DNA from 2 places in the Stenotrophomonas sp. Ker107b genome. Region 2 is predicted to be linked to the other one. Evidence: predicted binding sites of a transcription regulator. Region 2 holds the regulator's gene; the other holds the start of a gene.
The links. Region 2 encodes FliA, which starts transcription of late flagellar genes. Its sites were predicted from a motif close to TAAAGTTTNNCNNNCNNNGGCCGATAA; they were not measured.
Positions count from the first base shown of each region.

Region 1: the regulator FliA is predicted to act here: its motif matches at 2,328-2,354, upstream of ACWV8V_RS12940 (GGDEF domain-containing protein).

Region 1 is NZ_JBSPHX010000002.1:678,715-684,766, forward strand. It holds gene ACWV8V_RS12930 (hypothetical protein) at 1-128, opposite strand, end outside; gene ACWV8V_RS12935 (RNA polymerase sigma factor) at 139-657, opposite strand; gene ACWV8V_RS12940 (GGDEF domain-containing protein) at 709-2,271, opposite strand; gene ACWV8V_RS12945 (NAD(P)H-binding protein) at 2,405-3,043, shown strand; gene ACWV8V_RS12950 (tryptophan 2,3-dioxygenase) at 3,115-3,993, shown strand; gene ACWV8V_RS12955 (peptide MFS transporter) at 4,237-5,739, shown strand; gene ACWV8V_RS12960 (thioredoxin family protein) at 5,748-6,052, shown strand, end outside.
Region 2 is NZ_JBSPHX010000001.1:1,056,225-1,062,276, forward strand. It holds gene ACWV8V_RS04965 (chemotaxis protein CheA) at 1-1,021, opposite strand, end outside; gene ACWV8V_RS04970 (protein phosphatase CheZ) at 1,027-1,641, opposite strand; gene cheY (chemotaxis response regulator CheY) at 1,641-2,033, opposite strand; gene ACWV8V_RS04980 (RNA polymerase sigma factor FliA) at 2,050-2,796, opposite strand; gene ACWV8V_RS04985 (MinD/ParA family ATP-binding protein) at 2,793-3,680, opposite strand; gene ACWV8V_RS04990 (AAA family ATPase) at 3,667-5,316, opposite strand; gene flhA (flagellar biosynthesis protein FlhA) at 5,466-6,052, opposite strand, start outside.

The DNA of each region.
Region 1 (6,052 bases), on a different contig from region 2:
AAGGCCCCCAGCTGATGCTGTACGGCGCGTTGCCGATGGCTGCGCCACGCATCCAGCGCGAAGGCCTCCTGCGCGTCGGTGGGAGCGTTGGCGTGACTCCACAGCTGCTTGAGCTCATCCGGTTGCATGGTGGTTCCCTCAGTCGGTGGGGTTCAAGCGGGTACGCAGCTGCTGGCGCACCCGGTGCAGGCGGGTGGAAACATTGGCGATGCTGATGCCCAGCACCTCGGCCATCTGCCGATGGTCGTGGTCGTCCAGGTGCAGCAGCATCAGGGCGCGGTCCAGCGGTGGCAGCGCGTGGATGGCGAGCTCCAGCTGGCGCAACGCGTGGCGGTGTTCGGGCGGTGCGGCGTCGTCCACCGCGGGCAGATCGTCGTCCAATGGTGCGTGGTGGCCCTGCCGGTGCTGCTGGCGACGCCATTGCGAGATCGCCACATTGAGCGCCACCCGATACAACCAGGTCGAGAAGCGCGCCCGCGCCGGGTCGAAATCCTCGAATGCCGCCCACGCCTGCACGCTGATCTCCTGGACCAGATCCAGCCGATCCTCGTGCTGATGGCAGTAACCGCGCGCCACCTTGAGCACGATGCCGCGATGCTGCTCCAGCAACGCGGCGAAGCGCGCGCGTGGATCGTGGGCGGCGCGGGGCAGGGTCATGTGCATACCCGGGTGATTCGCGCCGGGGCGCGGAATATCACAGCCATCGGATCAGCGCGCCGGCTCGGCAGCCTGCACGCGGTTCTTGCCGACCCGCTTGGCCGCATACAGCGCCGTATCGGCGCGTCGCAACAGCGCGTCCGCCGCTTCGCCCGGCTGCCATTGCGCCAGGCCGGCGCTGAAATGCACCGGCACCCGCTGCTCCTCCAACGGCAGCGGCCGCTGGGCGAGTGAGCGCTGCAGCCGCAGCAGGGTGGACATGCTGTCCGCCGCCGGCGTTTCCGGCAGCAGCAGGACGAACTCGTCCCCGCCCAGGCGCGCGATCGCATCGCTGCTGCGCAGGTGCAGCTGGCAGACCTCGACCAGATGGCGCAGTACCGCATCGCCGCCGGCATGGCCGTGCAGGGTGTTGGTCTGATGGAAATCGTCCAGATCGAGCAGGGCCAGCGCCAGCGGATGGCCATGGCGGGCGGCGCGCGCCATTTCGCGCTCGAGCAGTTCATCCAGCCCGCGCCGGTTGAGCGCGCCGGTCAGGGGATCGGTGCGGACCAGCCCGGAGACATCACGCAGCTCCTGCTCCAGCTCGGCGATGCGCTGCTCGGCCTGCTCCACCTCGCGGCGTGCATTGCCCAGGTGGTCGCGTGCCTGCAACGCCTGTTCCTGGACCCGGCCGGTATCCACCAGCACGTCCTGCAGGAGCTGGTTGAGATCGGCGATGCTGCGGGCTTCCTTCAGGGCCAGCGCATAGCTGCTGATGCGGTCGTGGTATTCGCCGGTGCTGACCGCCATGCCATCCAGGCGCTCGATGAAGCCGCCCATGACGTTCTTCATCGCCGCTTTGGATTCCACGATCCCCTGCTTGAGCAGGCCCTGCTTGTAGATCACTTCGCGCAGGTTGGCGCGTGCCTGTTCCACCGAGTCGCGATCGAGCGGGCCGCCGATCAGTGACCGCACCGCGTGCACCTGGCCGTGCAGCCAGCTGCTGTCGTCGAGCAGCTCGCCGATGTTGTCCAGCAGCAGATCGAACAGGCTCAGCAACAGCTCCTGCTGTTCCTGCCAGCCATCGCTGCGTACGCCGATCTGGTGGGACAGCTCGCGGAGCCGGACTTCGATCGGCTGCAGCGGTTGGCCGGGATGCCAGCGATGCACCTCACCGGCGAGGTGCCCGGGCTCTTCGCGCAGTTCAGGCATGTTCTGCAGCAGGCTGGCCACGGTCACCCCGAGGGTGTGCCGCAGCAGCTCGCGCAGGCGCAGGCTGTCGGGTTGGCCGTCGGGCGTTTCCTGTTCGATGGTGCGGATGTACTTGTCGATCAGCTGGCGCATCGCGCGGCCGTAGCTGACCCAGTCGCCGCTGCGCTGCGCCGACTGCAGCCGCAGGCCCATGTCGCCCAGCTCGCCGGGCAGGGTGGACATGCCATTGGCAAACGCGGCCAGCAGGGGCTCGGGGCTGTCGATCCCGGCAAACAGGCGCTGCAGCATCGCGCTGCTGCCGCCCTTCAGGACCGGGGCCGGTTCGCTGCGCGTGTCCACCGCGGTCCCCACGCTCTGCCGCCGCGACAGCAGCCGCCCGACAGCAGTGCCGGGGCTGGGGGGAGGGTCGTGCGGGTCCGTCATGCGGCAGGTCCTTGCAGGGCACGGCCGGGGGCCGGAGCGGTGGAGAGGTTGGAACAGTATCGGCGCAGTCCGGTCACGCTTGAACCGATCCTGCATGGCAGGATGGTAAGCACGAGCGAGGCAGGAGAATGCGATGAAGGTGATGCTGGTGGGCGCGACCGGATTGGTGGGCAGTCACGTGCTGCGGCAGTTGCTGGAGGACCCGCGCTGCGATGCGGTGGTTGCACCGACCCGACGCCCGGTGGGCATCACCGATCCCGCGCTGGTCAATCCGGTGGTGGACTTCGCGCAGTTGCGGGCCGAGGCCGACTGGTGGGCGGTGGATGCGGTGATCTGCGCGCTCGGTACCACGATCAAACAGGCCGGCAGCAAAGAGGCGTTCGCGCGGGTCGACCATGACGCGCCGCTGGCGGTGGCGCGGCTGGCGCGGGCGCAAGGCGCGCATGCCTTCGCGTTGAACTCGGCGATGGGGGCCGACCCGGGCTCGCGCATCTTCTACAACCAGGTCAAAGGCCGGCTGGAGCAGGACCTGCGGGAACTGGGCTACCCCTCCCTGACCCTGGTCCGCCCCGGGCTGATCGGGGGCGAGCGGGCCGAGCGGCGCACCGGCGAGCATCTGGCCAGCCTGGTGCTGGGCGTACTGGGTCCGGTCCTTCCGCGGGCGTGGCGGATCAATCCGGCCGAGCGCATTGCGGCCGCGCTGGTCGAGGCGGCCCTGGCGCCGAGGCCCGGCGTCAACGTCGTGCGCTCGGCCGAGTTGGTGGAACGGTAAGCCGCCGGCCGCCAGATGCACGGCCAGCAGGCCACTGCGCTACCCTTTCTGCCCCTCAAGCGGTCCCTGCCATGTCCGTCGACAAGAACCAACGCGATCTCGAAGCCGGTATCCACACCGATCTGGAGGGGCGGCTGACCTACGGCGGCTACCTGCGCCTGGATCAGCTGCTGGCGGCCCAGCAGCCGCTGTCCAACCCGCCGCACCATGACGAAATGCTGTTCATCATCCAGCACCAGACGTCCGAGCTGTGGCTGAAACTGCTGGGGCACGAGCTGCGCGCGGCGATCGCTCACCTCAAGCGCGACGAGGTCTGGCAATGCCAGAAGGTGCTGGCGCGCAGCAAGCAGGTGCTGCGCCAGCTCACCGAGCAGTGGTCGGTGCTGGAGACGCTGACCCCTTCGGAGTACATGGGTTTCCGCGATGTGCTGGGCCCGTCGTCGGGCTTCCAGTCGCTGCAGTACCGCTACATCGAGTTCCTGCTGGGCAACAAGAACGCGCAGATGCTGCAGGTGTTCTCGCATGACCCGGCCGGCCAGGCCCAGTTGCAGGAGGTGCTTGATGCCCCCAGCCTGTACGAGGAGTTCCTGCGCTACCTGGCCCGCTTCGGCCATCCGGTCCCGGCCGGCTATCAGGGGCGGGACTGGCAGCAGCCGCACGTGGCCGACGATGCGCTGCACCCGGTGTTCGAGCGGATCTACCAGAACACCGACCGTTTCTGGCGTGAGTACGCGCTGTGCGAAGACCTGGTCGATCTGGAAACCGCCTTCCAGCTGTGGCGCTTCCGCCACATGCGCACGGTGATGCGGGTGATCGGCTTCAAGCGCGGCACCGGGGGCTCCAGCGGGGTAGGCTTCCTGCGCCAGGCGCTGGAGCTGACCTTCTTCCCGGAGTTGTTCCAGGTGCGCACCACGATCCGCAACGACGATCCGATGCCGCCGGATGCCTGATCGGGCATTCCCTGCAATAAGCCTATTCATATTTAGCCGGTCCATCCGCCGTACGGTGCGGCAGGCCCCGCCGTTGCTGCGCTGCCGGTCGTGGACCGGCAGTTGCAGATGCAAGTTCAGCGACCGTGCTGCCAGCGGTACACATCAGCGTGTATTTGACGTGAACGTGGTTGGTCTGGGATTCTCCCGCGCTGCTTTCGCACATCGGACGTGCATGTCTTCCACCGAACCCAGGAATCCCGCATGAGCGTAGACACCGCCGCGAAATCCGTTCCCGAACCGGCGTTGCCGGAGTTCAAGACCACGCTGGGCCATCCGCGCCCGTTGTGGATGCTGTTCATGACCGAATTCTGGGAGCGCTTCGCGTTCTACGGGATCCGCTGGGCGCTGGTGCTGTACATCGTCGCGCAGTTCTTCGAAGGCGACTCGGCCGGCCAGGCCGCAGCCAGCCGGACCTATGGTGCCTATCTGGCGCTGGTCTATGCGGCGGCGATCTTCGGCGGCTACGTTGCCGACCGGGTATTGGGTTACCAGCGCTCGATCCTGACCGGCGCGGTGATCATGGCCGCGGGCCTGTTCATGGTCGCGATGCCCAACAAGGAAATCTTCGAGCTGGGCCTGGCCACGATCATCATCGGCAACGGCCTGTTCAAGCCCAACATCTCCACCATGGTCGGCAAGCTGTACGGCCTGAAGGATGAGCGCCGCGACTCGGGCTTCACCATCTTCTACATGGGCATCAACATCGGCGCGATGATCGCTCCGGTGCTGACCCAGTATCTGGCCGAGAGCGTGTTCGGCACCAAGGCGATGCCGTCGTACAAGATGGTCTTCATCGCCTCGGGCATCGGCATGCTGATCAGCCTGGCCTGGTTCTACGTCGGCCGTGCCGGCCTCAAGGGCATTGGCGCCCCACCGGCCGGTGCCGAGGGCTATGGCCGCATCGTGATGGTGTTCATCGGTGCCATCGTGGCGATCCCGGTCGCCTTCTTCCTGCTCTCCACCGGCGCCACCGCGCTGGCCTGGATCCTGGGCGTGATGTTCATCGCGCTGGCAGTGCTGCTGCTGGTGGAGGGCATCCGTGAAGGCAAGGTCCAGCGTGACCGCGTCATCGCGATGCTGATCATCTTCACCTTCAACGTGATGTTCTGGATGTTCTTCGAACAGGCCGGCAGCTCGTTCACCTTCCTGGCCGACAACATCGTCAACCGCAACCTGGGTGGCTGGGAATTCCCGACTGCCTGGTTCCAGTCGGTCAACTCGGTGGCGATCATCACCCTGGCCCCGATCATTGCCTGGATCTGGATCAAGCTGGGTCGCGCCAACCCGTCGATTCCGCGCAAGTTCGGCCTGGGCCTGCTGTTCAACGGTGCGGCCTTCGCGCTGCTGATGGTGGCGCTGTCGAGCATGGTCGTGGACGGCAAGATCCCGTTCTGGACGCTGTTCATGGTCTACGTCATCCAGTCCGTGGGTGAGCTGTGCCTGTCGCCGATCGGCCTGTCGATGGTGACCAAGCTGGCGCCGGTGCGTCTGGTCGGCTTCGGCATGGGCGGCTGGTTCCTGTCCACCGGCATCGGCAACAACATGTCCGGCATCTTCGCCGGTGTGGTCAGCGGCGAAGGCGGCATGACCGTGGAATCGGCCCTGAAGGGCTACACCTTCGGCTTCTGGGCGTTGATCATTTCCGGCGTGGTGCTGTTCCTGGTCGCCCCGCTGATCAACAAGCTGATGCACGGCGTCAAGTGAGGTCTGCGATGCGCATGAAAGCAGCGGCAATGTCGATGATCGTGGCCGGCCTGCTGGCCGCCTGTTCGCCGTCGTCGGCGCCCACCGCTGCGCCTGCGCAGCCGCTGGATACCTCCGAGCAGAAGCCCCCGGTCGCCGATCCCGGCGAACCGGTGGCCTCGGGCAACACCCCGGCCGCGGCGGACATCGCCGCGATCGCGGCGCTCAACGCCCAGTTCGATCCCGCCCGCGATCCGGTCGCCGATCTGGCCACGGCCAAGGTCGAGGCCCAGCGCGGCGGCAAGCGGATCATCCTGGACGTGGGCGGCGAGTG
Region 2 (6,052 bases):
GCGGATCGGCCAGCGCTTCGACCAGGTTGCGGTCCAGCTCGGTTTCCGCGCCGATCAGTTCCAGCTCCACTTCCTTCTTCAGCGAGCGTGCGACATCGCGCGCCACCTTGGGGAAGCGCGAGAACACCTTGCCGACCGGCTGCATGCGGGTGCGCATGACGGCGGACTGCAGGCGGGCGGTGGCGATGTCCAGGGTGGAGACGGCCCGGTCGAGCTCTTCATCGTGCAGGCGCGCACGCAGCGTCTTGAGCCGGTTGCGCGAGAGCACCAGCTCGCCGATCAGGTTGACGATCGCATCCAGGCGCTTGGTGTCCACGCGCACGGTGTGCTCAGCCTCGGCGACCGGCTTGTTGGGCGCGGGCTTGTTGGCGGCAGGCGCGGCGGGCGCAGCCACCGCGCGAGGCGCCGGGGCGGGTGCGGCCGTCACGGACTTGGCACCGGGTGCCGCGCCGCCGTGCAGCTGGTCGAGCAGCGATTCGAACTCGTCTTCGCTGATCATGCCGTCGTCTTTCCTGGCGGCGACGGCGGTCGGTGCGGCACCGCCATGCAACTGGTCGAGCAGCGCTTCGAATTCATCGTCGGTGATCAGCTCACCGCTGCTGGGGCCGGCCGCGGCGCTGGGGGCAGCCGCCGGGGTGGCCGGGCCGTTCACGTCGAACTGTGCGATCAGCTCCGGCGGGGCATAGCCCGGCTCGGTGCCGGCCGAGACCGAATCCAGCATCGACTGCAGGTAGTCCAGCGACTGCTGGGCCGCGTCGAAGTGATGGGCCTGCAGCGTGGCCTGGCCCGAGCGTGCCATGCCCAGGGTTTCCTCGGCGGCGTGGCACAGCTCCACCATCGCCTGGATGCCGAGGAAGCCCGCGCCGCCCTTGAGCGTGTGGAACCCGCGGAACACGGCGTTGAGCTGGTCACTGTCCTGGGGCGCCTGCTCCAGCGACACCAGCTGTTCGCCGAGGCGATCCAGGATCTCCTGGGCCTCGAGGATGAAGTCGGCAGCGATATCGTCTGGAACAGCACTCATGATCGTTAAAGTCCCAAATCGGAGAGCAGGTCGTCAGCGTCGACCTGTGAAACCTGGTGGCGGTCCAGACCGGTTACGGCCGGGCCGGCCAGGCCGTTGTCACGCTTGTGCGCGGTGTCGTCCTGCGGCGGCAGCCCGAGTGCACCGAAGCCCTCATGCACGCGACGCACGATGCCCACCACGCGGCGGATGATCTGCCCGGTGAGATCCTGGTAGCTCTGGGTGAGCGCGATCTCGGTCAGGTTGTGGCGGATGCGGTCCAGCTGCTGGTCCTGGTCGGCCGTCAAGCCATTGGCGCGCAGCTGCTCGGTGAGCGTGCGGCATTCTTCGGCCAGGTCCAGGGTGCGGTGGGTGGCCTGTTCGGTCATCGCCACCACGTGATCCAGGCGCGCGCAGGCATCGTCCAGTTCGCCGGCTTCGCTGGGCAGGCTGGGCAGCTCGCCCAGTGCCTGGCCCAGCTCGCGGGCGAGCCGGTTCAACCCGGCCATCATCGGCTGGGTGCGCAGCGCGGCGAGTGCGTCGATTTCCTGACGCCACGCGGCTTCGTCACCCGATTCCAGCGCGGCCAGTGCATCCTGCAGGCGCTGCACCAGCGCTGATTTGTCGCTCAGGGTTTCCATCAGGCGCTCGCCGCCAGACGCTCGAAGATCTTGCCGAGCTTTTCTTCCAGGGTCTGGGCGGTGAACGGCTTGATGATGTAGCCGTTGACGCCGTTCTGGGCCGCTTCGATGATCTGCTCGCGCTTGGCTTCAGCAGTCACCATCAACACCGGCAGCGTCTTGAGCTTGGCGTCGGCGCGGATGGCCTTGAGCAGGTCGATGCCCGTCATCACCGGCATGTTCCAGTCGGTGACCACGAAATCGAACGGCTGGCTCTGCAACAGCATCAGCGCGGCATGCCCGTCCTCGGCTTCGGCCGTGTTGGTGAAGCCCAGATCGCCCAGCAGGTTCTTGACGATACGACGCATGGTCGAAAAATCGTCGACGATCAGGATACGCATGTTCTTGTCCAAAGCTCTTTCCTCGGTCTTAATGGTTCTCGAGGCCGGCGTCGGCCGCCTCGAAGATTTTCAGTCGGCCACGCAGGCGCAGCACGGCCTGGCCATGGATCTGGCACACGCGCGATTCGCTGACGCCCAACACGGCGCCGATCTCTTTCAGGTTCAGTTCCTGCTCGTAATACAGCGACAGGACCAGCTGTTCGCGCTCGGGCAGCAGCCCGATCGCGTTGCCCAGCTCGCGCCCGAACTCGCCACGCTCCAACACCTGCTGCGGGGTCGGGCCGCCCTGGGCGACGGTGTCCAGCTCGCCCTGGTCTTCGATCCGTGATTCCAGGCTCAGCACCTGGCCGCGCGAGGCATCTTCCATCAGGCGCAGGTAGTCCGGCAGCGGCATGTCCATCGCGGCCGCCACTTCGGTGGCGCTGGCGGCGCGTCCGGTGCTCTGTTCGAGCCGGCGGATGGTGGCGGCGGCGTCGCGGGCCCGGCGATGGACCGAGCGCGGTACCCAGTCACCACGGCGGATCTCATCGATCATCGAGCCGCGGATGCGGATCGAGGCATAGGTCTCGAACGAGGCGCCCTGGTCGGCGTCATAGCTGCGCGACGCTTCGATCAGGCCCATCATGCCGGCCTGGATCAGGTCGTCGACCTCCACGCTGGCGGGCAGACGTGCCGCCAGATGGTGGGCGATGCGGCGGACCAGGTCCGAGTGCTGGGCAATGCACTCGTTCGCGGCGACCCGCTGGACCTCTTTGTATTGTGCGGCGCCTTTCATGCGGTCACCCCGCGTTGCTTGAGGATGCGTTCCAGGAAGAACTCGACGCCACCACGCGGCTCGGTCGGGGCCTGCCAGCGTGCGGTACGGCGTGCGATCTCGGTCAAGGCCAGCGCCGACGGGCTGGACGGGTAGGCCTTCACCACCGGCTGCTGGCGCTGGACCGACAGGCGCAGCCAGTCGTCCTGCGGCACACAGCCGAGGTAGTTGAGCGACACATCGGCCAGGAACTTCTCGCAGACGCGGGTCAGCTTTTCGTACAGCACCCGGCCTTCATTCGGGTCGCGCACCATGTTGGCGACCACCTGGATCCGGTCCACGCCGCGTTCGCGCGAGAGGACTTTGATCAGGGCGTAGGCATCGGTGATCGAGGCCGGCTCGTCGCAGACCACCACCACGGTGTCCTGGGCGGCCTGGCAGAAGGTCAGCACGCCGTCGGTGATGCCCGCGGCCGTGTCCACCACCATGATGTCCAGTTCGCGCTCCAGCTCGGAGAACACGTTGACCAGGCCGATGTGCTCGGCCTGCTGCAGCTCGGCCATGTTGCGGCGGCCCGAGGCCGCCGGCACCACCAGCACGCCGCCGGGGCCTTCGATGATGACCTCCTCCAGCGTGCAGCGCCCGGCGACCAGGTCGGCCAGGGTCACGGTCGGCTTCAGGCCCAGGATCACATCGACGTTGGCCAGGGCCAGGTCGGCATCCAGCAGCAGGGTACGTTTGCCCATGCTGGCAAGCGCCACGGCCAGATTGGCCGAAACGTTCGTTTTGCCCACGCCGCCCTTGCCGCCGGTGACGGCGATGGTGCGGACCGGGCCCAGCGGCTGGCTTCGGGTAGCCGACAACGGGAAGGTCTGGGTCAGCTTGGCGTACTCACGCGACGGCATGGTTCAACTCCGGGTTGCAGGGCATATCGGCCGCGCGGCGCAAATCTTCAAGGCGAAGTACAAGATTGGCCGCGCTGGCACGGTGCAGGTCTTCAGGAACGTCCTGGCCATCGGTGATCCAGGTGATCGGCAGGCGGTGGTCGACGGCCACCGACAGGGCGGTACCGAAGCGGCCGGTCTCATCCAGCTTGCTCAGCACCACGCCCTGCGGGTTGGCGGCGCTGAAGCGGCGGACCACCTCGTCCATGTCGCCGAAACTGGTGTTGGCCGGCAGCACCAGCAGGGTGCGGATCTGCTCGGCGGCCCGCAGCCACTGCAGCTGGGCGGCCAGGGCACGGTCGCGCGGGCCCAGGCCGGCGGTGTCGATCAGGACCAGCTTGTAGTCCTTCAGGCGCTCCAGCAGCTGGTTGAGGTCGCTGCCGCTGCTGGCTTCGTGAACTGCGATGCCAAGCTGGCGGCCGAAGCCGTACAACTGCTCGCGGGCGCCGATGCGGCCGGTATCGGTGGTGACCAGGGCGACATCGCGGGCGGCGTGGGCTTCGGCGAACCGCGAGGCCAGCTTGGCGATGGTGGTGGTCTTGCCGGCGCCGGTCGGGCCGACCAGGGCGATCACACCGCCGGCTTCCAGCGGATCGACCGGGGCGATCGGCAACTTCCTGGAGAGCAGGCCGAGCATCAGGCCACGGCCGCGGTGGGCGTCGGTGTCCAGCGGGATCTGCATGGCCACGTCGCGGCTGATCCCGGCATCGAAGCCGTATTCGTCCATCAGGTCCAAGGCAGCCGCACGGACCGGCGAGCCGCGCAGGCGTTCGTCGGTGAAGCGGTGCATCTCGCGCTCGATGACGTGGCGCATGCCGGCCACTTCGTGACGCAGCTGGCGGATTTCTTCGTCGTCGCGCGGGATCAGGCTCAGCTCCGGCGCGCTGGCCACGACCGGTGCCGGTTCGTTGGCGGCGGCCGCGGTGGTCACCGGCAGCGGCAGCGCCGGCGGTACCGCAGCGGCGACGATGGCGGCCGGGGCGAGCACCGCGGCGGCCGACAGTGCGGGTTCGTCGGCGTCGTCCAGCGGCGGATCGATCACGAAGCGGGCGCGGTTGATCGGGGCCGGGGCCGCGACAGCCTCCACCGGTGCGGCGGGCGAGGCTGCGGCAGCCTGCTCGACATTGAACGGCGCGAAGATCTGCTCCGGCAGCGACGGTTCGTTGACGGCGGGGCCGACGCTGGCGCGGGCCAGGGTAGCGGCAAAGCCATCGCTGCCGCGCTGGGGCACGCTTTCGTTGGCGGTATCGAGGGTGCGACCGGTCGCGCCGACAGCGGCGCGGGCCAGGGCGGCAACGGCCGAGGTGGTGGCGGCCACCGGCTCGGGCGTGGCCACCGGGGTCTTGCGACGGGTCACGGCGGCGATCACGGCATCGGCGGCGCTGCGCGGGCGCGGGGCCGGCGGCGGAGCGACATCCTTGCGGGCCGCTTCCAGGGCGCGCTGCACTGCGCCCTCGTCGTAGTTCGCCGCCGCCACGATCTCGACACCTTCGGCGATCCGGCGGTTGGACAGGATCACTGCGTCAGGACCGTGTTCCTTGCGCACCAGGTTCATGGCCGAGCGCATATCGGAGGCGACGAAGCGTTTGATTTTCATGCTGTGGTACCGGGACTGGGGCGGCGGAGTGGTGGAAGGGAAACGCTGGTTGTCGGTGGTCTGCACGGTCAGGGATTCCCTTTATTTCCTGCTGCGGTGAATTCGAGTGGGGTGTCTGTTTTCTGTCGCGGTGCCGTCGGGCGCCTGGCTCAACTGATCGTGCCGACCAGCTTCAACCGTTTGTCCTCGGGCACCTCGCTGTAGGCGAGTACGGACAGCGAGGGGACGCTGTGGCGTACCAGCCGTGCCAGCGCGGCACGTACCGGGCCAGGCACCAGCACGACCGCCGGCTCGTTCTTCGCTTCCTGCTTGCCGACACATTCGGCCAGGCTTTGATGCAGTCGCTCAGCGAGTCCGGGTTCCAGCGCGGCGCCGTTGCCCTGAGTGGACTCCTGCAAGACGCGTTCCAGTTGCGGGTTGAGGGTGAACACCGGCAGCTCCGCCGACATTCCGGCGATCTCCTGCACGATGAAACGGCCCAGCGCGTTGCGCACGGCAGCGGTCAGCACCGCCGGGTCCTGGCTGGTCGGGGCGCTTTCCACCAGCGACTCGACGATCTTGCGCAGCTGGCGGATCGGAATGCGTTCGATCAGCAGGTTCTGCAGCACGCGCACCACGGCCGAGAGCGGCAACGACTTGGGCGTCAGATCCTCGACCAGCTTCGGTGCGCTCTTGGCCAGGTTGGCCAGCAGCTGCTGCACTTCTTCATGGCCGAGCAGTTCCGGGGCGTGCTCGC